4 regions of the Paenarthrobacter sp. Y-19 genome follow, and region 4 is predicted to be linked to each of the others. Evidence: riboswitches for the same ligand, from Rfam matches in the RefSeq annotation. Region 4 holds a riboswitch; each other region holds the start of a gene.

Region 1 (7,064 bases), 1.7 Mb from region 4:
GCCACGGCAAACAGTTCCGGGCTGGGACGGGAGGTACTCATGCGGGTAATCTGCTCCGCGATCTCCATGGCGACGACCTCGCTGGGTTCGAACAACTGCACTTCCTTGTACACAGCCACCAATGACAGGCGCTGCTCCGTCTCGCCGTACTTCAGTGCCCGACGGTGGTGGAGATCCAAACAGAACGCGCACCCGTTGATCTGCGAACACAGGTAATTGATTAGTTCGAGGGTCCGGCGCGGGATCCCGAGCCGGTCAGCTTCGTCAACGAGTTGCTGCGAATAGTGGCTGAGCGTCGCGTAGAGGACCGGTTGCTGCTTATCGAGATAACCGGCCAGCCGCGGTTTTGTTTCCTGTTCAGGCATGTTTGGAGCTTAACGCACCGCGCTCGGAGAGCTTAAGTGAGCAAGCGTCACCACCGAGCAGGCGGAACGTGAGGGAGGGTCACAGCCAAGCACGCGGGATGTGAGCAAGCGTCACAGCCAAGCACGCGGAACGTGAGGGAGGGTCACAGCCAAGCACGCGGAACGTGAGCGAGCGTCACCGGCAAGCACGCGGGATGTGAGGGAGGGTCACTCCGGGGTGTCGGCGGCCAGGCGGATGCCGTTCTCGGCCAGCCATACGGGATTGAAGGCCTTGCTCAGGTAGTTGGTGCCGGCGTCGGGCGCTATGGCTACCACCACCGAACCGTGAGGCGCGGCGCGGGCCACGCGCACTGCTGCCGCGACAGCGAGACCGGACGACGGCCCCAGCGCGAGCCCTTCTTCGTCAAGAAGCCGATGGACCGTGCTGTAGACCTCGTCGTTGGGGATCCGGAGGAAGCGGTCAACGATGGAGCGGTCGAAGATCTTGGGCCACTCTGACTGCGGCCAGGAGTTGCCGACGCCGTCCACCAGGATTTCGCCGGGATGACCCCCGCTGTACGCGGATCCGTAGGGGTCTGCACCTACCACTTCAACGTGCCCGCCCGGCCTTGAGGCTGCCACCTGTTCCTTCAAGTAACGCCCGTTGCCGCTGATGGTGCCGCCCGTACCGATGCCGGCCACGAAATGCGTCACCAGCCCACCCGTCTGTTCCCAGATCTCCGGCCCCGTGGTCTCGTAATGTGCCAAAGGATTGGCCGGATTGTCGAACTGCATGGGCCGCCAGGCGCCGGGTGTTTCGGCGGTAATCCGGGCGGCCACGGCTCGCGCGTTCTCCGGAGACTCGGACGGCGCGTTCCAATCCGTCAGGATCACCCGCGCGCCATAGTTGTGCAGCGCAGCGAGTTTTTCCTCGGAAATGGTGTCGCCCGTGACCACCACCACCGGGTGGCCCGTGAGGTGCCCGATCAGCGCCAGCCCAATCCCGGTGTTACCGGACGTGCTCTCCACAATGGTGGCCCCCGGCCTCAGCTCCCCCGAGCGCTCGGCCGCCCGCACCATACTTAGTGCCGTGCGGTCCTTGATGGAACCACCGGGGTTCTCGGACTCCAGCTTGACGTGGATGACACTGCCGAGCCCGCGGCTGAAGTTCTCCAGCTTGACCAGCGGAGTGTTCCCCACCTTTTCCAGGACCGAGGCGTCGAGACCATCAAGACCCCCGGGCAGTGCATGCAACCCATGCTTACGGGTGGCCGTGCTCATGGCGTCGCCTCCTCTGTTTCAGTGAAAAGCTGATCCACGGCTTCGCGCAGCACCGTCCGCGAGCGCTCCACCAGGTCCGGCGCCGGCGGCCGGTCCGCCAACACATCAGCAAGCCGGCCCGCCACCAGCCCGGTCCCGTTGCCGAGCGGCTGTGCAGCTTCGGCTTCCAGCAGGAGGTAGGAAGCCGTGAGGGACTCGATGGCCAGGAGCTTCTCCGCGGCATCAATCGACTTCTCCAGCTGTTGCAAGGCCAGCGGAGCAAGCGTCGAGTGGTCCTCGATGTCGGCTGAGAGCGTGGGCGCGCCGAGGGTTGCCGGCGCTGCCAGGAATTTGAGTTCGGCCAACAGTCCGGCCGCGGAATACCAGAGCAGCCCGGGCAGCTCCTCCTGGATCAAGGCAGACGCCGCACCGGGCGCGGAGGACGCCGCTGCCAGGTGCCTCGCCCGGATGGCCCGCTGCGGTGGATACAGCTTGGCGATCCGCCGCTCGCTGGAAATCCCCACGTGCGCCAATCCCAACCGCAGGCTTTCGAAGGACAACGCCAGCTGCATGGGTTGGAAGTTCCCGCCGGACACCATCGTTCCCGACTCCACATCGACCAACGGGTTGTCTCCCCGGCCGTTCAGCTCCACTTCCAGGCCCGAACGCAACTGCGCCACCAAGAACCGGAACGCCCCGTGGGTCTGCGGTGCAGCCCGGAAGGACAACGCGTCCTGTACCGACGCTTCCCTGCGGACATCCTCCAGCCAGCCACCGCTGAGAAGCCGTCGAACAGCGGCGGCCGAGTCCCGCTGGCCGTCAACCGCCTTGGCCCTCTGGATGGCCGGCGAAAAGGGACTGAGGTTTCCGCCGCCGTCGTACCTTGCGATCGCCTCCAGCGACAATGAAAGCGCGACGTCGGCGAGCCGGGCCAGGTGCTGCAGGCGCACCAAGGCGAGGGCTCCCGCGCCCACGGAGTAGGCATTGGCGCTCACCAGGGCCAAGGCCTCTCCGGCAGCAGGTTGCAGGGCTTGCAGGCCGGCGTCCGCGAGGGCTTTGGCGCCGGGCACCAGCATGCCGGAGGCATCGAACGCTTCCCCCTCGCCCAGGGCTACGGCAGCGACGGCGGCCAGCTGGGTCAGGTCGGAGGAACCCACGGACCCTTCGCGCGGGATGGCGGGGTAGACGCCGCGGTTGAGCAGTTCGGCGTAGAACCCTGCGGTCCCGACACGCACTCCGGAGCCGCCCCGGCTGAACCCGACAAGCCGGGCCAGGATCACTGCGCGCGCTGCGGCACGATCCAGATACGGGCCTACGCCGCTGTTGTGATACCTGATGACCTGCACCTGGTAGGCGAGGAGGGACTTCTCCTCCACAGCAGTGTCCCGGCCTGACCCTAGAAGGGTATTCAAACCGTAGATCCGTTGGCCGGAGGCGGCCGCCTCCTCCACGATGTCCCTTCCCCGTCCGATCAAATTCAACGCTTCTTGGTTGAGTTCCACGTGAAATGTCGGATCCGCAGCCGCTTCCGCCACAGCCAACGCGGAAACGGGGCCCGTCCCGATGGTGAAAATGCCCATTAGAAATCCAGCAGGTTTTGGCGGAATCCGCCGTTGCCGTAACTCTTCCTCAACAGGCCGCGGCGGCGGAGTTCCGGGGTCAGCTTGTCCAGCACACCGTGCACGGTCACCGGATCAACGAAGCCGGAGAACAGGAAGCCGTCGCCCCCTACCGCCGCGCCGGTCTCCTCCAGATAATCCGCAATTTCTCCCACCGTGCCGATGATCGAATCCCCGGCACCACCGCTGCGTGCCTGCAGGATTTCACGCAGAGTGGACCCGGGAGGGGCAGCCTTGGCGAAGTGCTCCAAGGTGCCCTGGTTGCTGTTGGTGCTCAACTCCGGAAGCGGGGCATCGAGGTCGAACTTTTTGAAGTCGATCACGGACAGGTAGGAGATGGAGTTGAGCTGGCTGTCGATGTCGCGCTGCGTCAATTCCCGGCGCTGCGCCCGCAACTCCTCGGCCTCGGCTGTGGAACCCACCACGGTGGGCTTCAGCACGAAAAGCACCTTCACGTCGTCGGGATTCCGGCCGGCTTTCGCCGCCTCGGCCCGGATCGAATCCCGGTAGGCCTTCATACCGTCAACGCCGCGGGCGAGCGCAATTGCCACATCCGCGTGACCGCCGGCAAACGCTTTGCCCCGCGGAGAGGCGCCCGCTTGGACAAGCACGGGTTCCTCGGGCAACGGTGCCGTGTTCAACGGCCCACGGACCTTGAAGAAGTCCCCGTCGTGGTTGATCGGGTGCACTTTGGTATGGTCCGCAAACACCCCGGCTGAAACGTCCTCAAGTACAGCGTCGGCCTCCCAGCTACGCCAAAGCCGCCTGACGACGTCGACGAATTCCTCCGCTTTTTCGTACCGGAGGTCGTGTTCGATCTGCTGGTCCAAGCCGTAGTTCTGCGCGGCGAGATCGCTGCCCGAGGTGACCACATTCCATCCGAGCTGCCCCTCGGAGAAGTGCTGCAGGGTAGCGAGGAGCCGGGCCGCGGTGAAGGGCGGGTAGAAGGAAGCGCTGACCGTGGGAACGATCCCCAGGTGCTCCGTGGCGGAAAGCAAGTACGGGACCAACGCCAAAGGATCGTGTTTCGGCGCAAAGGAAGCATGGGCCAGCGAAACCTCGGCAGTACCACCATAGGTGTCCGGGACGGTCAGGGAATCCTCGATGATGAACAGGTCCAGCCCGGACAGCTCGAACGCGCGCACGGCCTCCTGGTACAGGGCGGGCTTCTTCCAGTCGTACCCCAGGCTGTAGCCCGGAGTGCCCCAGCCCTGCACCCCGAAACCGTGCCCAACGAACCAACCAAAATGCAGCATGGGCTTGAGTGTAGAACTGCTCTGTCCGTTCACCGCGACCTGATTTCATACGAAGTTACAGGGGGTCGTACTGCGTCAATTATGCTCCCGGGACGTCTTAATTGGACCCGTACTCCAGTACCGCCCGGTTACGCAACATGACGACGGCCGCCGTGCGGGCCGTCGTCGTGAATGCTACGTTTTTCTTGAGTAATGAGAACCAGCGCAAAGCCCTGACTTGCTGGTCGGCAACCCTCTCTCCGGCGGGGTGCCTCAGGTGACTACTCGGCGTATCGACAACTCGAACTGCAAGCGTGACTGAGGAGCACCAGCAATGCCTGAACCCACTGAAGAAAAACTCTCTTACCGCCTGATAACAGGCCCGGATACCCGCGACTTTTGTGAGCGGATCACCAACGCCCTGGCGGATGGGTACGTACTGCACGGCAGCCCCGCCGCCACGTTCAACGGAACCGACGTGATCGTCGCGCAGGCCGTCGTCCTGCCCGCCGCGATTGCCAGCGCCGATGCCGCAGTCGCCAACGCCGTTGATGAACTGGATACCGACGACGAAGAAGCATTCGAGGGCCACGCATGAGCTACGCAGGTGACCTGACCCCGCAGGACGCGTGGGCCAAGCTTGAACAGGGCGCCATCCTGGTGGACGTCCGCACCGAGGGCGAATGGGCCCACATCGGAATCCCCGACACGAAAGCCACCGAGAACGATCCCCTGTTCATTCAGTGGAACCTCGCCGGCGGCATCCCGAACTCCCGCTTCATCGAGGACCTGCAACAACAGGCACCCGAGGACGACGGCGTGGAGCTCGTCTTCATCTGCCGCTCCGGCCAGCGCTCCATCGCCGCCGCCATCGCCGCCACGCAGGCAGGCTTCACCGCCTACAACGTCCTTGAAGGCTTTGAGGGCGAACCCGACCGTTACGGCGAACGCACCGTCAATGGTTGGAAGAACCGTGGCCTGCCAACGAATCTGGGGACCGAGTAAGTGACTTTCAATCCTGACGCCGCCGGCTGGAGCCCCGACACCCAGGCCGTTCGCGGTGGACTTGACCGTACCAACTTCCAGGAAACGGCCGAACCCGTCTTCCTGAACTCCGGCTTCGTTTACGAATCCGCCGCCGCGGCAGAACGCGCCTTCACCGGCGAGGACGAACGCTTCGTCTACTCCCGCTACGGCAACCCGTCCGTGGCCACCTTCCAGGAGCGGCTGCGCCTCCTCGAAGGTACCGAGGCTTGCTTCGCGACGGCGTCCGGCATGTCCGCCGTGTTCACCGCACTGGGTGCCCTGCTGGCTGCCGGCGACCGCGTGGTTGCCGCCCGTTCCCTCTTCGGCTCCTGCTTCGTGATCCTCAACGAAATCCTTCCGCGCTGGGGCGTGGAGACCGTGTTTGTTGACGGACCGGACCTTGACCAGTGGCGTGAGGCTCTCTCCGAGCCGACCACTGCGGTCTTCTTCGAGTCACCGTCCAACCCGATGCAGGAAATCGTGGACATCCAGGCCGTCAGCGAACTGGCGCATGCCGCTGGGGCGACTGTCGTCGTCGACAACGTCTTTGCCACTCCCCTGCTGCAGCGCTGTGGCGAGCTGGGCGCCGACGTGATTGTGTACTCAGGCACCAAGCACATCGACGGCCAGGGACGCGTCCTCGGTGGCGCGATCCTGGGCACCAAGGAGTTCATCGATGGACCGGTGAAGCAGCTCATGCGCCACACGGGGCCATCGCTTTCGGCTTTCAACGCCTGGGTGTTGACCAAGGGCCTGGAAACCATCGGGCTCCGAGTCAACCACAGCTCGGCATCGGCCCTGAAGATCGCGGAATGGTTGGAGCAGCAACCCGCCATCAGCTGGGTCAAGTACCCCTTGCTGAAGTCGCACCCGCAGTACGAGCTCGCCGCGAAGCAGATGAAAGCCGGCGGCACAGTGCTCACGTTCGAGCTCTCGCCGTCCACTGGCCGCTCCGCGAAAGAAGCCGCGTTCGCGCTGCTTGATGGATTGCGTGTCATCGACATCTCCAACAACCTTGGTGACTCCAAGTCGCTGATCACCCACCCTGCCACCACCACCCACCGGGCCATGGGTCCGGAGGGCCGGGCGGCGATCGGGCTGTCCGATGGCGTGGTGCGCTTGTCGGTGGGGCTGGAGGACGTGGACGATCTCATCCTGGATCTGGAGAAGGCCCTCAAACAGGTCTAACCTTGCTGGCATGAGGCATCCATACCGCCGGGCGGGGGCTGTCATCGTTGCGGGATCGGTGGTGTGGTTGGCCGGGATTTCACCGGGATCCCGCGTGTACCTCATGCACGACCCCGCAGAGCGCCTGCGTTTGCTGCTTGCCAGCGAGCGCGGATGGGTGATCGGCCACCACGCGGCCGCTGCAGGAACCGCCGCAGTCCCGGTGGGCTTCCTGGCGTTCTCGAAAGCACAACCGGCAGGGACCTCCAAAGCGTGGGCGTCCGCGGCAGCAACAGCGCTGCTCGCGGGCGCACCATTCTTCATCTACAGCTTGTCGCGGCGGGCCTCGGACCTTGAGCGTTTCGCTTATTTTCGGGGATCCAATGCACCGTTCCTCGCCTACTCATGGCTGC
Region 2 (7,064 bases), 1.8 Mb from region 4:
CCGTCCCAACAAAAAAGGATCACGACCCCGGACCAAGGACCGTCCCAGCTACGATGACGCCGTGATCGGACGGATCATCACGGTGGACCGCGGGCGGTACCGGGCAATCGTTGACGAAGACTCCCCCAACGAACGCATCATCATCGCCGCACGCGCCCGCGAACTCCGGCGCAACCCTGTTGTGCCCGGTGACTTCGTGGCCCTTGTAGGCGACGTTTCCGGGTCTCCGGACACGCTGGCCCGGCTGGTCCGGGTGGAAGAACGCCGGACCCTCCTTCGCCGCAGCGCCGATGACACGGATCCGATCGAACGGGTAGTCGTGGCCAACGCCGACCAGTTGGTGGTGGTTGTTGCAGCCGCGAATCCCGAACCGCGGACCGGGTTCATCGACCGCGCCCTTGTGGCGGCGTACGACGCCGGTATTGAGCCATTGCTGCTGATCACCAAGGCCGACGTGAAGGATCCCACTGAACTGCTGGCCAACTACGTCAGCCTGGATTTCCCGGTGATTATCAGCCGGACAGCCGATTCTGAAGCCGGCGGCATTGATGCCCGATCCGATGATGGGCTGTCGGCCCGGTTGGACAGGGATGCTGTTTCCCGGCTACGCGCACACCTCGGTGGCAAAGTGACCGTCATGCTGGGCCACTCCGGTGTGGGCAAGTCCACCATGGTCAACGCGTTGACGGGCGCCGAGCGGGCCACCGGCGGCGTGAATGCCGTCACCGGACGTGGCCGGCACACTTCGTCGTCGGCATTGGCGCTGAAGCTCGCGGATGCCCCCTCGGGCAGCTGGATCATTGACACCCCCGGTATCCGCTCCTTCGGCTTGGCCCACGTGGATCCGGACCGGATCTTGCATTCCTTCCCGGACCTCGAACCCGGCACCGAAGCATGCGAGCGGGGATGCAAGCACGACGCTACGGCAGTGAACTGCGGGCTGGACACCTGGGTCAATGAAGGACATGCGGGCCCTTCAGGGGTGGCGCGCCTGGCGTCACTGCGTCGCCTGCTGGGCGCGGACCCGCGCCTGGAGGCCAAAGAAGCGAAAGAGCTCGGCACGGTTACTTGATGACACTGGAAAACTGAAGGTGCAGCGGTAACGTCCCCACCGCCGCCAGTATTTCAGGATAGTTTGGTGCCATGACCCAACCCGCTTCCACCTACAACGACGACCTGCGCCTGGCCCATGTCCTCGCCGATTCCGTCGACGCCCAAACCATGGATCGCTTCAAGGCCCTGGACCTGCAGATCGAAACCAAGCCGGACCTCACCCCTGTCACCGATGCCGACAAGGCTGCGGAGGAGGCTATCCGCGGTCAGTTGTCGCGCTCGCGTCCACGTGATGCAGTCCTGGGTGAAGAGTTCGGCAGCAGTGGCCACGGATCGCGGCGCTGGATCATCGATCCCATCGACGGAACAAAGAACTTTGTCCGCGGCGTTCCAGTATGGGCAACGCTGATCGCGCTCGTCGATGAAGGCGAGCCCGTCGTTGGTGTGGTCAGCGCTCCGGCGTTGGGCAAACGCTGGTGGGCTGCCAAGGACATGGGCGCCTACATGGGTCGGTCCCTCGCTTCAGCAACCCGCCTCAAGGTGTCCAACGTTTCACGCCTGGCCGACGCTTCCATGTCCTACTCCAGCCTGTCCGGCTGGAAGGAGCGGGGCAATCTGGACGAATTCATGGACCTCACGGAGGACGTCTGGCGCACACGTGCCTACGGTGACTTCTGGTCCTACTGCCTCGTGGCCGAGGGCGCGGTGGACATCGCCTGCGAACCGGAGCTGAACCTCTACGACATGGCTGCGCTCGTCCCCATCGTGACGGAGGCTGGCGGTCGCTTCACTTCCCTGGAAGGCGAAGACGGACCGTTCGGCGGCAACGCCCTCGCCACCAACTCCATCCTGCATTCGGAAGTCCTGAAGCGTCTGAACCCCGGACTGGACGACCTCCTGCAGCCCCAAGCCTGAGGCCGGCCCTACTCCGGATTGCCGAATTTTCGACGGCGGACGCCCGCTTTTGTGCGCGTCCGCCGTTTTTTGTTCGCGGAAATGATGATTTGGCATTCCGCGTAACAAAGCGCTTAACAAAACCCCACGGCTTTGGATCGTCCCCCGGACGTGCCTTAGCCTTTTTTACAGGTCACGAGTGCCAGCGCTAAACCCCGGTTTGCTGGCCGGCAACCCTCCATTCGCGGTGGGGTGCCCCGGGTGACGACCCGGCCGGTCCGGAACGGATGCGGCAAGCGCGGATCCCCCCTGTGGGGGTCCCTCTTGAGTGAGGTCCCATGAGCACAGTCACGTTCAACGCAAACACCATCCCTTCCTTTGTTGACGAAGCCGCCCTCGAATCGGCAGCTGCGCGTCCCCTCGCCGCCGTCACGGGCGCGGAGCTTCAGGCGCCTCTGATCCAAGGTGGCCACGTCCGCTATGCCAACCTCGACTACGGCGCGTCAGCCCCTGCGCTGACGATTGTTTCCGCCTACCTCAACGAGGTCCTCCCGTACTACGCCAGCGTTCACCGCGGGGCAGGCTTCGCCTCGCAGATCAGCACCTCCGTCTACGAGAATTCCCGGAACATAGTCCGTGACTTCGTTGGCGGACGTGCAGACGATTCGGTGATCTTTACCCGGAACACCACGGACTCCTTGAACCTGCTGGCCGGCTGCCTCCCGCAGGTCGACGGCGGGTTTGCCGGCGAGGTCCTGTACTTGGACATTGAGCACCACGCAAATCTGCTGCCGTGGCAGGGCGTGCCGCACCGCAGCGTGGTTGCGGCGCCGACCCTGGCCGGAACGCTGGATAAGATCGAAGCCGAACTGGCCCTGGGCGGCGTCAGCCTGCTCGCCGTCACGGGCGCCTCGAACGTCACCGGAGAGATCCTGCCGATCGCCCGGCTTGCCGCGCTGGCCCACGAGTACGGCGCGAGGATCGTGGTGGATGCAGCCCAGCTCGCTCCGCACCGCCGCGTCAACATCGCGGAGGCTGACGTCGACTACATCGTCTTCTCAGGACACAAGCTCTATGCGCCGTTCGGCGCAGGAGTGGTAGTGGGCCGCCCGGACTGGCTCGACGCCGGGATCCCGCACCTGGCAGGTGGCGGCGCTGTCCGCGAAGCGCGCTTGGACTCCGTCAGCTGGGCCACGGGTCCGGCGCGGCACGAGGGCGGTTCCCCCAACGTCCTGGGCGCCGCGACGCTCGCCCGCGCCACGCAGGTACTCGCCGGCCTCGACCAGGACGCCTGGCACGCACACGAAGCGGGCATCCGCAGCTACCTGGTTGAGGGCCTGGAAGCCATCGACGGCGTAACAGTCCACCGGATCTTCAGCGATTCCGAGGACACCATCGGCGTGGTCAACTTCTCCGTAGAAGGATTCGACGCCGGACTGGTCGCCGCATATCTGGCGGCCGAACACGGAGTGGGCCTCCGCGACGGACGTTTCTGCGCGCATCCGTTGCTCAAGCGGCTGGGACTGCCTTCGGGTTCCCTGCGCGCAAGCTTCGGCGTCGGCTCCCGGTTGGAGGACGCCACCAGGCTGCTGGCAGGCATCGAGGAACTCAAGCGCAACGGCCTGGGCTGGGACTATGTGGTGGACGAGGGCCGCTGGGTACCGGCCAACGACCACCGCAGCTACCCCGAGTGGGCGCCCAACACCCCGGGCACAGCCGGTGCCGCTCCCTGCACGGTCGACTAGAGGGTAAATTCGTAGGGTACCTCTAACGGCCCTGTGAAGGAGTTTGCGTGTCCCTGCGCTCAGCGAACGGCGCTCCAGTCACTCCCGGTCCCGCCGGTCCCCGCGGACCCAAACTCCATGCCTCCCGCCGCCATGAACTTGGCCAAAGCTTCCAGGATGGCGGAGAGCACTACGATCGCGTGCGGCCGGGCTATCCTGTGGACTCCGTTGATTGGCTCCTACCTGAAGGGGCATCGACAGCTGCGGACCTCGGCGCAGGAACGGGCAAGTTCACCGCTCTCCTGGCCGGACGCGGACTTGAGGTGGCCGCCGTCGACCCTTCCACCGATATGTTGGCGCAACTGCGAAAGGCCTACCCCGATGTTCACGCGACGGAGGGGACGGCCGAGGCAACCGGACTGGCGGACTCAGCATTCGACGTCGTCAGCGTTGCCCAGGCCTGGCACTGGTGCGAGCCCCTTGCCGCGAGCACGGAGATCGCCCGTATCCTGCGCCCCGCGGGGGTTCTGGGGCTGATCTGGAACCAGTTGGACACCTCAATTCCCTGGGTCCACAGGCTCTCGCGCATCATGCATGCAGGCGACGTCCACAAGCCGGGATTCCGGCCGGTTATCGGCCCGGAGTTTCACGGACTGGAACGCCACCTCACCAGGTGGGAGGACCCGCTCTCGCCCGAGGACATCATGGAGTTGACCAAGTCGCGCAGTTACTACCTGCGCGCCAACGAAGCGACGCGGGCCAAAGTCATGGGCAACCTCCAGTGGTACCTCTACGAACACCTTGGCCACGCGCCGGGAGACACCGTGCCGCTGCCCTACCTGACGCAGACCTGGCGTGCATACAAAGTCCACGATGCCACACCACGGTAGGCTAGGGGTGTGAAGACCAGTACGCCCTCCTCCTCGATCGAGGACTACGTCAAGGTCATCTACTCCTATACGGAGTGGCAGGACAAGCCGATCACGTCCTCACAGCTTGCCCTGCGGCTCGGGGTCGCCAATTCCTCGGTGTCGGAAATGGTGCGAAAGCTCAAGGACCAAGGCCTCGTTGACCATCAGCCCTACAGCGCCATCCGTTTGACCTCCGAAGGCATGCGCCTCGCTCTTTCGATGGTTCGCAGGCACCGCCTCATTGAGACGTACCTGGTGGAGGAACTCGGCTACAGCTGGGACGAGGTCCACGACGAAGCCGAGATGCTGGAGCATGCGGTGTCCGACACCTTCATCGAACGCATGTCAGCCAAGCTCGGCCACCCCGTGCGGGACCCCCACGGCGATCCGATCCCGTCAGCGGACGGTGCCGTTGACTTGCCGCATGCGTACCGCATGATCGAACTCGACCAGGGCCACTCGGGCCGCATAACCCGCATCAGCGACGAAAACCCCGAACTCCTCCGGTACCTTGCCGCAGAGGACATCGCGCTCGACGCACCCGTTGAAGTGATGGGGCGCAAGCCTTTCGGCGGGGCATTGGTGGTCCGGATAGGCAGCGGCGCTGCCGGTCGGGAGTTTGACCTGGCAGATGAAGTCGCCTCCGCGCTGTGGGTGAAGAGTGCCGGCACCCACCAAGGCTGCGTGCTCCCGGCCAGCTGACCCTTGCCGCACGGATGGTCAGCCGGGCTGCCCGGCCGGACCGCCGTCGTCGGACGCTGCATCCGGTTCCCGTTCAGCGGCAGCCGCCGCCTCGCGTGGCGGGTTACGGATCCCGACGGCGGACGCCACCGCGCCGGCCAGGAACAGCAGGGCGGTCACCACCAAGGCGTTGTACAGCCCTTGCCTGGTGAAAACCGGTCCCACAATCACACCCGCGAAAGCGATCGAAATCAGGCCTGCGATACGGGCAACCGCGTTGTTGACGGCAGAGCCGATTCCGGCTTCCGTCGGCGGAACAGCGCCGAGGATCGCGGCCGTCAGAGGCGCTACGAGCGTCGCCAACCCCAGGCCGAAGACAATCTGGCCGGGCAGCACCTGCGTCCAGTAATTGAGGGGCTCCTGCACGGACAGGGACATCAGGAAGCCCACACCGCACAGCAACGGACCGATCGTCATGAACCATCGAGGACCGTACTTGCCGGCCAGGCCCCCAAAGTATGAGGCTCCCAGCATCAGGATGACGGTGCCCGGGAGCAAAGCCATGCCGGCCACGGTGGCACCCAGCCCTCCGACCTGCTGCAAGTAGATTCCCAACACGAAGAAACCGAGGGATATTCCGGCATAGATGGCCAACGTGCCGACGTTGCCCCAGGCAAAATTGCGGATCCTGAACAGTCCGAGCGGCAGCATGGGCTCGGGCGTCCTGCCCTCGTGGAACAAGAACAGGACCATGGCCAGCACACCGAGAATCAGGGGCACCCACACCTGCGGACTCCCCCATCCCATGCGTCCCTGCTCGATGAACGCGAAGACCGGACCGCCTAAAGCAACCATGGCCAGGAACGCCCCAAGATAGTCGATCCGCTTCGTCTTGTCCCTGGCGGCGTCGGAGGCGCGAAGACCGGCGAGCATGGGCCAGATGGCCAAGGCCGGAACCACATTGATGAAGAAGATGACCCGCCAGGACAGAAGATCGACGGCGGCGCCACCGATCAGCGGACCAACAATGGCCGCCGCGCTGGTCCATCCTGACCACTGGCCGATGGCCTTCGATTGCGCCGGCCCGGAGAACGACGTGATGATCATGGCCAGCGAACTTGGCACCAGGAGCGCACCTGCGATCCCTTGGAGGGCCCGTGAGACCACCAGGACTTCACCGCTCCACGCCAAGCCGCAGAGCATCGACGTGACGGCGAAGCCTGCCAGGCCCCATTCAAGGATCCGTGCCCGCCCGAAATGGTCTGACAAAGACCCCGCCACCAGAATCAAAGCCCCCAGCGTGAGCAGGTACGCGTCCACCACCCATTGCTGTATCACCAGGCCGCCACCCAGCTCCCGGCCGATGGCGGGCAGTGCGAGATTCACCACAAAGCCGTCCAGGATGGCAACGAACGACGCCACGATTGCCACCACAAGGACCCGTTTTTGGAGGGGTGTACTCGGCAACAGGACAGGAGCGTCAGTCATGTGCACAGCCTACGCCGCGTAAGTCCCGTATCGTTGAATGGTGATCAGCAGACGTGATGCCGCTTTGGCCCTTGATATTTCGATGGAAATGGCTCAGCGCCACGGCATTCCGTCCCGACTCTCCGAAGCCGAGCTCCGCGACCTTCAGGACAATCCGCCGGCCTGGCTGGCACAGTCCCGGGCCAACAGAACAGGAAAGCGACCTGTCTGGGTCCACCTCACCTGCGCCGTCTGCGGCTATTCCGAGGCTGTCCGACCCAAGAAATGGTGGCCGGACTTTTCCTTCGTCTTCTGCGGAACCCACCGGAACAGT
Region 3 (7,064 bases), 430 kb from region 4:
ACGTTGGGACTCAACGTCGCTGCGGAATTATCACCGGGAACGTTGACCCGGGTCTCCTTCGATGACCTGGACTTTTACGTCGCCTCGGCTGACGCAGAAGCCCTGGAGGCTCCTGCCGGCCCAGCGGCCGGTTCCGTGCTCCCCCGCGTCGACCTCATCCAATGCTTCGACGAATACGTGATGGGGTATTCGCAATCCCGCCACTACCTGGGCGGTACCGCACCGTACTTGCCTGAGGACAACGGCCCCATGCATGTAGTCCTCGTGGACGGCAGGCTGGCCGGATGGTGGCGGCACAGCTTCGCAGGGGGCATGTGCGGGCTCGAGGTCCGGATGGACAAGCCGACAACCAAGGAAGAGCAGATGGCCCTGGAAGCCGAAGCGGAACGCTACGGGATTTTCCTGGGCATGGAGGCCAAGCTGCTGTGATGGGCACAGGGCTAAGCTGGGGCTAAGACCTAGGAGGCCTGCACTGTGAACAATCTGATCTTCTGGATCATCGTCTGCTCGTGGCTGATTCCCATGGGAATCCGCATGTACAACCGGTCCAAGGCCCGCCGCCTGCAGAACGGGAATTTTCGTGGTCAGGATTATCCGCAACAGGGTTTCCCACCACAAAATTACCCGCCGCAGGACTACCCGCAACAGAACTACCCGGGCTACCCGCCAGGGCCGGCAGTCATCCGGCCTGCAGACGAGGCACCTCAGGTCGCGCCGCCGTCGAACGCCTCCTACCCAAGCGGTTCCTACCCAAGCGATTCCTACCGGGCCGGACAGCCCGCTCCCGCGCCGTTTCCCACTGCCGGTTCCGAGCCCCAGGGCTACCGCGCCCGAAAGCTGGCTGAACTGGATGCGAAGTTCACCAATGGCCAGATCGCCATGGAGGACTACATGAAACAGCGCGGGGAGATCATGAACGGCTAGGCACGTCCGCAAACAGGCAACTCTACGAACAGGCTCCTCACGGTCAGGCGAAGAACGCCCCGCGAAGCTGCTCCGACAATTGGCCGATTTCCGTGAGGAAGCCATCGTGGCCGATCGGCGCCTGGATGGTGTGGACCGGAACATTACCCGGCAGTGCTGCCGCCAGCTCCTTGGACTGGGCCGGGAAGTACAGCCGGTCCGTGTCCACAGCAGCAACAAAGAACTCGGCGGTGGCACGCGAAAGTGCTTCCTGCAGTGTGCCCCGTCCCCGCCTGATGTCGTGAGACATCAACGCTTCGGTGATGGCGATATAGCTGTTGGCATCGAACCGCCGCACAAGCTTTGTCCCTTGGTGGTCCAGGTAGCTTTCCACCTGGTAGCGACCACGCTCCCCCAGGACTGCTGCGGAGAGCGGCGTTTCCTGATGTTGGGCTTCCCTGCCGAAGCGGAGATCCAGTTCCAGGGCGGAACGGTACGTGATGTGCGCAATCCGGCGGGCCAGGGCAAGTCCGTGTTCCGGGGCCGGACCGCCGTAGTAGTCCCCATTGTTGAAGTGCGGGTCCTGCCGGATGGCCAGGGTTTGGGCCTGCGCAAAGGCAATCTGCTCGGCGGTGCTGTAGGCTCCCACCGAAATGACGGCGCAGCGGTTGACCCTCTCCGGAAACGTGACAGCCCATTCGAGGGCCCTGGCCCCACCCATCGAGCCGCCCAGGACCGCGTGCCAGGATTCAATCCCCAAGAGGTCCGCCAAACGGGCCTCAGCAACCGTGCTGTCGCGAAGAGTGACCAGGGGGAACCGGGAACCCCACGGCTTGCCGTCCGGCGCATCGGAGGACGGGCCGGTGCTGCCATAGCAGCCGCCCACGATATTGATGGAGACAACGAAGAACCTGTTGGTGTCGATGGTGGCGCCCGGACCCACCAACTGCTCCCACCACCCTTCCTCGTCCGTGGCTCCGCGGGCAACGTGGGTGCTGCCCGTCAGCGCATGCTGGATGAGCACGGCATTGGACGCGTCGGCGTTGAGTCGTCCCCAGGTTTCGTACGCCAACACGACGTTGGGGAGGTGACCGCCGGCTTCGAGCGCCAGCGGCCCTATGCCCGCGTACTTGACGGTTCCGTCTTCTTCTCCGGATTTGGGAAGTGCTGTAGCAGTGATGGTCATTCCTTTGACACCTAACTTCGCGCTTGCCCGTCGCCTTGCGTGCGAACAGGCCAGGTCTTCACCCGGGGCACCCCACCGCGGAAGGAGGGTTGCCGGCCAGCAAGCCGGGGCTATCTGCTGGCACTCATGACCTAATACGTAGAGTCTAGGAAAGACACCACCGTTATGGCGAAGAATGTGACACCAGTGTGACGTTCAAGGGCAGCTTCATTCACGAAAGAGCACTCCGGGGTGCCGTCCGGCGAATAATCGTCGATGTGGACGACACCCCGGGTCCGTCAGCCAGGTGCGTCAGCTGCAGGCGTGGACTGCCCGTTCAGGCACCCTTGGCCGCGCGGAAGCCGGCTTCGAGGTCGGCAATGATGTCATCGATGTGCTCAATGCCCACGGACAAGCGGACCAGGCCCGGGTTGACGCCGGCGGCTACCTGCTGCTCGACCGTCAGCTGGCTGTGCGTGGTCGACGCCGGGTGGATGACCAGGGAGCGGACGTCACCGATGTTGGCGACGTGGGAGTGCAGCTCCAGACCGTCCACGAAGCGCTTGCCGGCCTCTACGCCACCGTTGATGTTGAAGGCCACGATGGCTCCCGTGCCCTGGGGTCCGTACTTGCGGCCCCGCTCGTACCAGGGGCTGGACGGCAGGCCCGCATAGGCGACCGATTCGACGTCGTCATGCGCTTCCAGCCACTCGGCCACCTTGGTGGCGTTGGCGACGTGGCGCTCCACCCGCAGGCTCAAGGTTTCCAGGCCCTGCGCGATGAGGAACGCGTTGAACGGCGACACGGCCGAGCCGAGGTCGCGAAGGAGCTGGACACGGGCCTTCAGGATGTAGGAAAGGTTGGCTCCGAGCGCTCCGTCCTTGCCCAGGTCGCGGGCGTAAACCAAGCCGTTGTAACTGGGGTCCGGGGTGTTGAAGCCGGGGAACCGCTCCGGGTCTTTGCCGAAGTCGAAGTTGCCCGAGTCCACGATCACGCCTGCGATCGCCGAACCGTGTCCGCCGAGGTACTTGGTTGCGGAGTGGACCACAATGTCCGCGCCCCACTCGATGGGCCGGATGAGGAACGGCGTGGAGAGGGTGTTGTCGACGATGAGAGGCACGCCTGCCTCGTGCGCGACACCGGCGACGCCTTCGATATCCAGCACGTCCTGGCGTGGGTTCGAGACGACTTCACCAAAGAACAGCTTGGTGTTCGACTGGACGGCCGCACGCCACTGCTCGAGGTTGTCCGGGTCCTCGACGAAAGTCACGGAGATGCCGAACTTCTTCAGCGTGTGGGCCAGCAGGTTGTACGTGCCGCCGTAGAGGCTGGGGCTCGCGACGACGTGGTCGCCGGCCTCGGCGATGTTCAGGATGGCAAAGGTCTCGGCTGCCTGGCCCGAACTGAGCAGCAGTGCACCCAGACCGCCTTCGAGGCTCGCGACGCGCTGTTCCACGGCGTCCTGCGTGGGGTTGCCTATCCGGGTGTAGATCGGAGCCAGTTCGGCCAGGGCAAAGCGGTTGGCCGCGCTTTCAGCACTCGGGAAAACGAACGACGTTGTCTGGTAGATCGGCAGGGAACGCGCGCCCGTGGCGGCATCCGGCTCTTGGCCTGCGTGGATCTGGCGGGTTTCGAAAGACCATCCTTGGGACATGGAATTCTCCTGTTCGTGGCGCGTGTGGTCGGCGGAATAGCTGCGGGAAGGAAGCTGCGGCCAGTCTAGGAAGTGTCCGGGTCCTTGGACAGCTTTGTGACGCCAGCAGAATATATGGGCTCTTTTGCGACCTTCCATGACGCCCGTCGCGAGATCCCACCTTAGTTAGGGTTGGCTTAGCTGAGACACCGATCACAAAGTGCCAAGATGAAGCCATGCGCATGGATCACGTCTCTTACGCCTGTGAACGAGATGGCCTCTTGGCCACTACCGAACGAATTTCCGCGGCTCTGGGAGTGGACGCAGTCCGGGGCGGAGTGCACCCGCGCTTCGGCACCCGGAACATGATCATTCCCCTTGCGGATAACAAGTACCTGGAAGTCGTGGAGGTCCTGGACCACCCTGCTTCCGACAAAGCACCCTTCGGCCAAGCTGTCCGTGCACGCTCAGCCGCCGGCGGCGGTTGGATGGGCTGGTGCGTGGCAGTTGACGACCTCGCCCCGTTTGAGGAACGCCTCGGCCGCGCAGCAGTCCCGGGCAACCGCAAGTTCCCTGACGGCCGCGAACTGGTGTGGCAGCAGATCGGCATCCTCGGCTTGATCGCCGATCCCCAGGTGCCGTACCTGCTCAAGTGGGAGGGCGACCCCTCACTTCACCCGTCCAAGGTGTACGAGAGCGATGTGAAGATGTCCAGCCTCACGATCGCAGGTTCCGCCGAACGCGTGACCGAATGGCTGGGCGAGCCAGTGGAGAAGCCTCTCGAGGACGTCGCGGTCCAGTGGATAGCACCACGCGGCACGCCGGGCATCATGGCCGTCACTTTCGAAACCGCCTCCGGAGCCGTCACCATCTGACCGTTCCCCTGATCCGGGCTGGTCCCGGCCCTGGACACCGCTGTCCAAACAATGCTTCGGCCGCCATCAGCGGGTGCCAATGACGTCACCCACCGATGGCGGCCGGATACTTTTAACGGCTGCAACGGCTTTCACGGCTGCTCAGCCCAGGCCCACCGCTTTGCCGAACAGGCTGAATCCAACGAACGCCACAATGTCCAACAGGGCATGGGCAATCACCAAGGGCATCACCCTCTTGGTCTTGGTGTAGATCCACCCAAAGACCAGGCCCATCACCACATTGCCGATGAACGGGCCAAAGCCCTGGTAGAGGTGGTAACTCCCGCGAAGGAGGGCGCTGACGATGATGCCCGCCGGAACGCTCCAGCCGAACTTGCCGAAGCGGTCCAGGAGATACCCCACCACAATCACTTCTTCCACAATGGCGTGTCGCACGGCGGAGAGAATCAGCACGGGAACCGTCCACCAGTAGGCATCCAGGCCGCTGGGCACAATGGCAGTGGTGATTCCCAGCGCCCGGCCGGCCGCGTAGAGGCCAAGGGACGGTATGCCGATAAGCGCCGCGAGGCCCAGGCCCTGAAGCAGATCCTTGCCGGGGCGGGCCAGGTTGAAGCCGAGCCGGGCGAACGCCGAACCTTCACCGTCCCTGGTGGCCTGGACGTGCGTGGACAGGAAGTAGAACACCAGCGCCACGGGCACCAGGGCGAACAGGATATCCAGAAGCTGGTACGTGAGATCGAAATATTCGCGGGTGCTCTGGGACCTGTTCAGCGTGGACGTTGCATCAGCCAGCGGCGCCCGCGTCATCTTGTCGAGCAGCTGCACCACGGAGTAGACAGCCGACTGGCCCAGGGAAAGGCCCAGGACAATGAGCACTTCGGCGCGCAGCCGGCGACGGGAAGCAAGGAACATGTACCTATCTTGCCCGCAGTTCCTGCCTCTTTGCCGGGAACCGCCGCCCTATGCTTGGTGGGATGGGTGCCCCAGAGAGAATATTCATGATCCGGCACGGACAGTCCGCCGCGAACGCCGACACGTCCATCTACAACCGCGTGCCGGATTATCGGATTCCGCTGACGGACCAGGGCGTCCAGGAGGCCCGGTTGGCCGGCGAGGACCTGCGGCGCAAACTCGACGGGCAGCAGGTCTGCGTCTATGTTTCCCCCTATTTGCGCGCCTACCAGACGCTGGAAGCCCTCAACCTGGGGTCCCTGATTGAGCGTGTCATCGAGGAGCCGCGGCTCCGTGAGCAGGACTGGGCCAATTTCCAGATCGCCGGGGACATTGAGGACCAGAAGGAACTCAGGAACGTCTACGGCCACTTCTTCTACCGTTTCCGCGAAGGCGAATCAGGCTCGGACGTCTACGACCGGGTGTCTTCCTTCATGGAGACGCTTTACCGGCACTGGCAGAAGCCCACGTACGCACCGAACACCCTGTTGGTGACGCACGGGCTGACGATGCGGCTGTTCTGCATGCGATGGTTCCACTGGACGGTGGAGTACTTTGAGTCGCTCAACAATCCGGGCAACGCTGAGCTGCGCACGCTGGTCAAGAACGACGACGACCAGTACAGCCTGGATCTGCCGTTCAGCCAGTGGGTGCCCAGGGATGTGGACGATTCGGTGCTCCACGCCCCGCGGATGCGGTTCTAGGGGTCCCCGTCAGCCTGCCGGTGCGACGATGACTTCCGTGCCGTTGGCTTCGAACGCCGCTTTGTCGTCGGGGCTGATCCCGGAATCGGTGATGAGGTGCCTGAAGTCGTAGCCGGCCATGGCGGCAAAAGAGCGCCGGCGCACCTTTGAGGAATCGGCTACCACGTAGGATTCCGTGGCTCGGCGTGCCATCACGGTGTTCACCATGGCTTCGCCCTCGTCAGTGATGGTGGGGCCGAGGTCCGGGTCTACGCCGTTGACGCCAATGAAGGCGATGTCCAAGGCGACCTTTTGCATGATCACGTCTGTGTACGGTCCCACCAGCTCATAGGACCGCGGGTTCAGGATGCCGCCGGTGACCATGATCTTGATGTTGGGGCGCACCGCCAGTTGGGAGGCGATGTTGATTGCATTGGTCACCACGGTAAGCGTGGGCCTGTTCGACGGTGCGTTGAGGTCTTCGCGGGTGGACAGGAGCTGGGCCAAGGCGGTGTTGGTGGTTCCGCCGCTCAGCCCTATGACCGCTCCAGGACGGATCAGCGCGGAGGCCGCGAGCGCAATTTCCTGCTTGGCCTCGGCGTGGTCGTCACGGTTGTATCGTCCGGGAAGGTCGTATGCCACCGATCCCGTCGTGGCGCCTCCCCTGGTGCGGCTCAGCAGCCGCTGCTTGGCGAGGCTGTCCAGATCCCTGCGGGCCGTGGCAGGTGACACGCCTAGACGCGTCACGATGTCCTCGACTTCCACGTGGCCGGATTCGGCCAGGAGATCGAGGATGGCGGTCAGCCGATCGGTGCGGGTCATGACAAGCCTTTCGCGGTTTCCGGCTATTTCGC
Region 4 (7,064 bases):
TGGTGTTCCCCCGCTTGGCGCTGGGCCTCTCGGGTTTTGAAACAGGCGTCGCCGTCATGCCGCAGATCAAAGGCCATGCCACGGACACGGAAGCCAATCCGGCCGGCCGCATCAAGGGTGCCCACAAGCTCCTGACCACCGCCGCGATCATCATGAGCTCGTTCCTCATCACCTCCAGCTTCACCACGATCATGTTGATTCCGGCCGCTGAATTCGAACCCGGCGGAAAGGCCGATGGCCGCGCCCTTGCCTACCTCGCGCATAAGTTCCTGGGCGATGGCTTTGGAACCGTGTACGACATCAGCACAATCGCCATTCTGTGGTTCGCCGGAGCCTCCGCGATGGCCGGATTGTTGAACCTTGTTCCCAGGTACCTGCCGCGCTACGGCATGGCACCGGCCTGGGCGCGGGCACTCCGCCCCCTGGTCCTCGTCTTCACGGTCATCGCCTTCATCGTCACCATCATCTTCCAGGCTGATGTCAATGCCCAGGGTGGCGCCTATGCCACTGGCGTGCTGGTCCTGATCACTTCCGCGTCCATCGCCGTGACGCTGTCGGCACGCCGAAGGAAGCAAAAAGCACAGGTCATCGGCTTCGGCCTCATTTCCCTGGTCTTCGTTTACACCACCGTGGTCAACTCCATCGAGCGCCCGGACGGCCTGAAAATTGCCGCCCTGTTCATCCTTGGCATTCTGGTGGTCAGCTTCGTCTCCAGGATGAGGCGGGCATTCGAGCTGCGGGCAACGCACATCAAGATGGACCGGAAGGCCCTGGAGTTCACGGCCAACAACACGCACGGACCGGTCCGGATCATCGCGCACGAACCCAAACGCTTCAGTGCCGACAGGTACCGGGAGAAGCTGCAGCACGCCCAGCAGGCCAACCACCTCCCCCTGGACTGCGATGCCGTCTTCATCGAGATCATCGTGGACGACAGTTCAGACTTCGAGCAGGAACTCCAGGTAGTCGGCAAGGAGCGGCACGGGTTCAAGATCCTGGAAGTGCACAGCAACAACGTGCCGAACACGCTGGCGGCAGTACTCCTCCACATCCGCGACGTCACCGGTTTCATGCCGCACATCTACTTCCGATGGACTGAGGGCAACCCGATTTCGAACCTGAGCCGCTTCCTCTTCTTCGGCGAAGGGGAGATCGCTCCCGTCACCCGCGAAGTGCTCCGGGAAGCCGAGCCGGACATCACCCGGCGCCCCTGGGTCCACGTGGGCTAGCCGCCTCGCACGCTCCTGCCCGGTTAGTCCCTTCGCAGGCTGCGCTCCTCCCCAGTTCGTCCCCCCGCGGACTCCGCTCATCCCCGGATTTCGGGCGCTCCGCTTGGCCCGTGGGACGAAGGGCGGCGGCAACCGGGGAGGAGCGCCGCCACCAGGAGCTCAAACCGGGATGGAGCGTCGGCTGGAGTTGCCCACATACGGCAAGTGCGTCATTTCGTGGAACGTTGGAAGCCTGTGGACTGGTCCGATGGACGCCTTCCAGTACCTCGAAAAAGTAGGCGGCGTGGCTCGGACCGGACAACTCCTGGCCGCAGGCTATTCGCGCCGGGACATCGCGCGCCTTCCAAGCAAGGGTGCGAAACAACCCCGGCGGGGCATCTTCATGCTTGCGGATCACAGACCCGAGTTGGCAACCGCCCTCCGCTACAACTCCTACGTCTCCTGCGCCAGCGCAGCTCAACACTACGGATTGTGGATACGCAAAGCACCTGATCTCCACCATCTAGCATGCGATCACGGTCACGGCACCGGGTTCGTCAGGCACAGGACCATGAGATTCGAACCTCATCCCAGCCTCCCAATCGCCGCGGTGGAAGATGTAGTCCTACATGCCATGGCTTGCCTGGCGCCGCCCGCTTCAACGGCAATGGCAATCTCGGCGGTTCGACTGCACGGTGTGCCGTTGGAACTGCTGAAGGAACAGTTGCAGGGAGACAGGTCGCGGCCCGTCCTCAACGCGCTCAAGGATCTCGACCTGCGTGCAGAGTCCATTGTGGAGGTCGATGCACAGCATCTGCTCCGCACCCACGGCATTGCATTCGACGCCCAAGTGGCAATACCTGGCATCGGGCGCGTCGACCTCCTTCTGGAAGAGTTCCTCATTATTGAAGTGGACGGCTTCGCGTTTCACTCCGATAGAAAGGCCCTCCGCAACGACTTGGCACGCAACAACGCCTCCACCATCAACGGGTATTTGGTCCTGAGGTACCCACCGGAAGTCATCTGGTTCGAGCCGGAGCGCGTGATCGCGGAGATCCAGGCGGTTCTCAAGCTGCGTCGTGACGATCCCGCCCGGTTGGTGGACGGCTTTGCCCAGCCGAGCCCCGGACTTTCGGGGATCGGCCCGGTCCCTGGCTTCCAATACAGGAGGTAACTGGGAGGGAGTGCACAACGCCGGGAGGGAAACTACCGGCTTGCTGCGGGCACCAGCACCCAGAGCACTTCCACGGTGTCGTCCGTCGGGTTGATCCACGTGTGCGGTTCGCGGCCCGGGAAGGAGAGGGTATCCCCTTCCTCGAGGTCGTATTCTTCGTTGGTCAGGATGAGCTTGATGCGGCCCTTGACCACATGCAGCACGTCCACGTCGCAGTCAACCGCGTAAAGCTCGTTTTCGCCGCGCCCGCGGGGCTCGATGGTGGCTTGGAGTATCTGCAGGCGCCGCTCGGAACGTGCGGTCAGCAGGCGTTCCACAATGCCTTGGCCGCCCAGCGAGATCCTGGGGCCGTCGTCGCGACGTGTCAGATGGGTCTCCGGCGCGGCGAACAAGTCGCCGACGGAGACGGACAGAACCTGGCAGAGGGTCACCAAGGAAGCAACCGACGGCGATGTCAGGTCGCGCTCCACGCGGCTCAGGAAGCCTTTGGTCAACCCGGTGGCGTCCGCAACCTGCTCGATGGTGAGGCGCTGCGCTTGCCGGGCTGCGCGGATTCTGGAACCGATGGCAACGGGAACATTGCTCGGTTCAACGGGTAGAGCCTTCATTCACGAACCTTTCAGGCCTGTCATGTGGCCCTGTCATTGGAGCAATAGTAGCCGGGAGGCACGCCAACAGGGCCACTGCGGGCGTAACCAAGTCCAAAGGATCTTGACTGTTACTCCGATCACAACATATCCTCATAGGCAACAAGTGTTGTCTGTGAGGCACACAACACATCCCCAAGCTCCAAACCCAAATCTCCAATCATCCGCACAGAGACTTCGACGCATCGCAGGAGTATCGTCGAAAACCCCAACCTCCGTGCATCAGCTCCAAGGACCGTTCATGGAATCTTCGGCTATTAATATCGCAATCGTGGTGGTGTACCTGCTCGCCATGCTGGCCTTCGGCTGGTGGGGCAAGTCCCGCACAAAGAACAACAGCGACTTCCTGGTGGCCGGCCGCCGCCTGGGACCCTTCCTCTACACAGGCACCATGGCCGCCGTGGTCCTCGGTGGCGCATCCACCGTGGGCGGCGTGGGCCTCGGTTACAAGTTCGGCATCTCCGGCATGTGGCTCGTGGTGGCCATCGGCTCCGGCGTGCTGCTCCTTAGCCTCCTGTTCGCCGGCACCATCCAGCGGTTGAAAATCTACACGGTCTCCCAAATGCTGAGCCTGCGATACGGCAGCAAAGCCACCCAGACATCCGGAATCGTGATGTTGGCCTACACACTCATGCTCTGCGCCACGTCCACCGGCGCCTACGCCACCATCTTCGTGGTGCTCTTCGACTGGGAACGCTGGTTGGCAATCGCAGTCGGCGGCGCCATCGTGCTGGTCTACTCCACCATCGGCGGCATGTGGTCCATCACCCTGGCAGACCAGGTGCAGTTCCTCATCAAGACCGTAGGCATTTTCTTCCTGATGCTGCCGTTCGTCCTGAACGCAGCCGGCGGAATGGACGGCATCCGTGAGCGCCTTGACGCCAGCTTCTTCCAGATCGACGGCATCGGCGTCCAGACAATCATCACTTACTTCGTGGTCTACACCCTCGGCCTCCTGATCGGCCAGGACATCTGGCAGCGCGTCTTCACCGCCAAGACCGCCACCGTTGCACGCTGGGGCGGAGCTACCGCCGGTGTTTACTGCATCCTCTACGGCATCGCCGGCGCACTGATCGGCCTGGCTGCCCGCGTCGCCCTCCCGGACATCGATGTCGCCAACCTCGGCAAGGACGTTGTCTACGCAGAGGTGGCAACCCACATCCTGCCCGTCGGCATCGGCGGACTGGTGATGGCCGCGGCTGTGGCTGCGATGATGTCAACCGCTTCGGGCGCCCTGATCGCCGCCGCCACGGTGGCCCGCGCAGACGTTGTCCCGTTCGTGGCCAGCTGGTTCGGCAAGACGATCAACACAGACGACACGGAAAACCCCGAGCACGACGTCAAGGCTAACCGCTACTGGGTCCTGGGCCTGGGCATCGTTGCCGTCCTGATTTCCATGGCAGCTCAGGACGTCGTTGTTGCCCTGACCATCGCCTACGACATCCTGGTAGGCGGACTCCTGGTCGCCATTCTCGGCGGCTTGGTCTGGAAGCGCGGAACGGGCATCGCGGCTGCATGGTCCATGGCAGTCGGCTCAGTTCTGACACTGGCCCTGCTCATCATGTACGCGGTTGGTGTCATCCCGAGCGAAGACGGCGTCTACGCCAACGAGCCCATCTACTGGGGCCTCGGTGCTTCCCTGGTGGTTTACGTCGTGGTCTCCCTGCTGACTCCGCCCACGGACGCAGCCGTCCGCGAGGCCTGGGACAAGCGCGTAGCCGGCGCCATCTCCGAGGAACTGCCGCCGGAAGTCCACCCGGTGGGCAGCAGCAAGTAACCAGGCAATACCCGACGGCGGTGCCGCCCCCTTTGCGGGGCAGCACCGCCGTTGTTGTGTCCCCGGCAAAAGGGCCTTCACAACCGCAGGTGCGGTACTGTTGTCCCAGCTTCAAGAGATGTGGCGCCAAGCTCCGACTGGCCATGCACCAACCCCATGTTCACGGGTGGTTCGGATGAGGAAGCGGCCCGTCCCGGACCTGAGACAACCGAGCGGGCAAGAGCACTCTCCACAGGAGCAGCACCTTGCCGTATCAGAGCGATGCCAGCCACGCCCACAACACCACCGGCCAAACCGAAGCCCGGAACGTCACGGTGATTCCCGCCGTCGACCTTTACCTGGGCACGGTCACCATAGTGGCCAGGAACGAAACCCTATTCTTCCGGCATCCCCATCCGCAGCAGATCGCCAGAGCGCTGGCCCAGGCCGTCCGGCCCTCAACGTGGTGCGAGGCGTCCCGGACCCTGACGGTTACTGTGGCCGCGACAGGAAAACGGGATGGCCAGCCGCGCCTGTTCGCCCTCGGCAGCCGGGACGAGGACTAGATTTCCTCTTCCTCCCCACGGAATTCCTCGGTCTCATCGATCGGCACCACCCGTTCATCGTCCTCGGGGGCGTCCACTTCCTCAACCCAGGGCTCGTCCACTTCCTGGTCTTCGGCGTAGTCGTAGGCCGGGTCCGACTCGATGGTGGTGCGTTCCGGGTACTTGGCGTGTGATTCGGTGGTGTCCATGGTGCAACCTCCGTCCCGTGGGCCTGTAAGAGCCCGCTAACCGAGTGCGGGGAGGCTCCCCGCCCCTGTCCTTCCATCTGAGCACCGGCCAAAGCGAGGGTCAAGCAGAGCCGGAAATTACGGTGCACCGAACATTCCAGCTAAGGAATACCAGCCAAAAAACCCTGCAAATAAGCGGTAGTGTGGGGCGTGCAATGGGGCCGCAACTACCCCACCCAGCACAGGAGATAAAGTGCAGATGCACCAGGAATCCCACAGTTCGTCGAGCCCCGCTCCGGACCCCGCAATCGAACCCGCAGCCCTCCACCACACCGCAGACCCGGCAGCACCCACTGCGTCGGACATCAGGCGGTGGCGGCAGTACCTTGCCGATGAACGCGCCGAGGCTGCGGTCTACCGCGAACTCGCCCAGCGCCGCGACGGCGAGGAACGGCAGATCCTGCTGGCTCTGGCCGAAGCCGAAGGGCGGCATGAAGCGCACTGGCTCAAACTCCTGGGTGAGCACGCAGGCATGCCCAAAGCAGCTTCCGCCCGCAGCCAGTTCCTGGGGTTCCTGGCCCGCAACTTCGGTTCGGTCTTCGTCCTGGCCCTGGCGCAACGTGCAGAGGGCCGCTCCCCCTACGGAACCGAGCCGGCCGCCACCCCCGCGATGGTGGCCGATGAACAAATCCACGAGGAAGTAGTCCGGGGCCTGGCGACCCGTGGACGCAACCGGCTCTCGGGTACCTTCCGTGCTGCAGTTTTCGGCGCCAACGACGGTTTGGTGAGCAACCTGTCGCTGGTCATGGGCATGGCCGCGACGGGTGTACCGAGTTCCGTGGTCCTCATGAGCGGCGTTGCAGGGCTCCTGGCCGGCGCACTGTCCATGGGTGCCGGCGAATACGTCTCCGTCCGCTCGCAACGCGAACTGCTCAACGCCACCCTCCCCACCCAGGCCACCCTGACCGCAGCCCCGTCGCTGGACATCGACCACAACGAGCTGGTCCTCGTTTACCTGGCACGCGGCATGACCCGCGAAGCCGCCGAGCACCGGGCAGCCGAGCGCATGGGATTGTTCAGCTGCGACTGCGATCCCAGCCTCTCCCTGCAGCCCGAGAAGCCGGTGGCCGATGAGCATGAATCGGTGGGTTCGGCGTGGGGCGCGGCGCTGTCCAGTTTCTGCTTCTTCGCCTCGGGAGCCATCGTTCCGATCCTGCCCTTCCTTTTCGGGATGACGGGTATGGCCGCGCTCCTGGTGGCCGGAGTCCTGGTGGGCATCGCGCTGCTGGCGACAGGCGCCGTCGTGGGTTTGCTGTCCGGTACGTCGCCGCTCAGCCGCGGCCTGCGGCAACTGGCCATCGGGCTGGGAGCAGCTGCTGCCACCTACGGTCTCGGTTTGCTGTTCGGCGCGGCGATCGTCTGAGTTTGGACTGCTCCCCCGGCAGACCGTAATGTTGGTTCGTCCTCCGCGCTGCCCCGCGTGACCAAGGGCCCTGAGGAATGGAGAACCGTGGACTGGGAGCGGGAAGCTACGCACGTGCCGAAG

The links. Region 4 has a riboswitch for S-adenosylmethionine ahead of PYR64_RS03445 (hypothetical protein). Riboswitches for the same ligand answer to the same signal wherever they lie in the genome.
Region 1: it holds a riboswitch for S-adenosylmethionine, as region 4 does, so the genes downstream of both, PYR64_RS16925 (DUF1737 domain-containing protein) here and PYR64_RS03445 (hypothetical protein) in region 4, are expected to answer to the same signal.
Region 2: it holds a riboswitch for S-adenosylmethionine, as region 4 does, so the genes downstream of both, PYR64_RS11980 (aminotransferase class V-fold PLP-dependent enzyme) here and PYR64_RS03445 (hypothetical protein) in region 4, are expected to answer to the same signal.
Region 3: it holds a riboswitch for S-adenosylmethionine, as region 4 does, so the genes downstream of both, PYR64_RS05305 (homoserine O-acetyltransferase) here and PYR64_RS03445 (hypothetical protein) in region 4, are expected to answer to the same signal.

Annotation. Positions count from the first base shown of each region.
Region 1 is NZ_CP119414.1:3,612,037-3,619,100, forward strand. It holds gene PYR64_RS16905 (carboxymuconolactone decarboxylase family protein) at 1-365, opposite strand, end outside; gene PYR64_RS16910 (cysteine synthase family protein) at 573-1,625, opposite strand; gene PYR64_RS16915 (aromatic amino acid ammonia-lyase) at 1,622-3,184, opposite strand; gene PYR64_RS16920 (NtaA/DmoA family FMN-dependent monooxygenase) at 3,184-4,512, opposite strand; SAM riboswitch class IV at 4,668-4,779, shown strand; gene PYR64_RS16925 (DUF1737 domain-containing protein) at 4,793-5,056, shown strand; gene PYR64_RS16930 (rhodanese-like domain-containing protein) at 5,053-5,463, shown strand; gene PYR64_RS16935 (O-succinylhomoserine sulfhydrylase) at 5,464-6,672, shown strand; gene PYR64_RS16940 (hypothetical protein) at 6,683-7,064, shown strand, end outside.
Region 2 is NZ_CP119414.1:2,547,548-2,554,611, forward strand. It holds gene PYR64_RS11970 (ribosome small subunit-dependent GTPase A) at 1-1,072, shown strand, start outside; gene hisN (histidinol-phosphatase) at 1,144-1,968, shown strand; SAM riboswitch class IV at 2,139-2,252, shown strand; gene PYR64_RS11980 (aminotransferase class V-fold PLP-dependent enzyme) at 2,286-3,692, shown strand; gene PYR64_RS11985 (class I SAM-dependent methyltransferase) at 3,740-4,561, shown strand; gene PYR64_RS11990 (metal-dependent transcriptional regulator) at 4,571-5,284, shown strand; gene PYR64_RS11995 (MFS transporter) at 5,303-6,757, opposite strand; gene PYR64_RS12000 (hypothetical protein) at 6,789-7,064, shown strand, end outside.
Region 3 is NZ_CP119414.1:1,157,038-1,164,101, reverse strand. It holds gene PYR64_RS05315 (winged helix DNA-binding domain-containing protein) at 1-429, shown strand, start outside; gene PYR64_RS05310 (hypothetical protein) at 475-924, shown strand; gene PYR64_RS05305 (homoserine O-acetyltransferase) at 968-2,089, opposite strand; SAM riboswitch class IV at 2,104-2,221, opposite strand; partial or broken gene PYR64_RS05300 (bifunctional o-acetylhomoserine/o-acetylserine sulfhydrylase) at 2,406-3,743, opposite strand; gene PYR64_RS05295 (VOC family protein) at 3,938-4,576, shown strand; gene PYR64_RS05290 (type II CAAX endopeptidase family protein) at 4,718-5,488, opposite strand; gene PYR64_RS05285 (histidine phosphatase family protein) at 5,575-6,231, shown strand; gene PYR64_RS05280 (DeoR/GlpR family DNA-binding transcription regulator) at 6,241-7,032, opposite strand; gene PYR64_RS05275 (class II fructose-bisphosphate aldolase) at 7,056-7,064, opposite strand, start outside.
Region 4 is NZ_CP119414.1:725,094-732,157, reverse strand. It holds gene PYR64_RS03465 (amino acid transporter) at 1-1,229, shown strand, start outside; gene PYR64_RS03460 (DUF559 domain-containing protein) at 1,906-2,382, shown strand; gene PYR64_RS03455 (cupin domain-containing protein) at 2,415-2,990, opposite strand; gene PYR64_RS03450 (sodium:solute symporter) at 3,271-4,806, shown strand; SAM riboswitch class IV at 4,916-5,035, shown strand; gene PYR64_RS03445 (hypothetical protein) at 5,052-5,351, shown strand; gene PYR64_RS03440 (hypothetical protein) at 5,348-5,539, opposite strand; gene PYR64_RS03435 (VIT1/CCC1 transporter family protein) at 5,778-6,941, shown strand; gene PYR64_RS03430 (matrixin family metalloprotease) at 7,029-7,064, shown strand, end outside.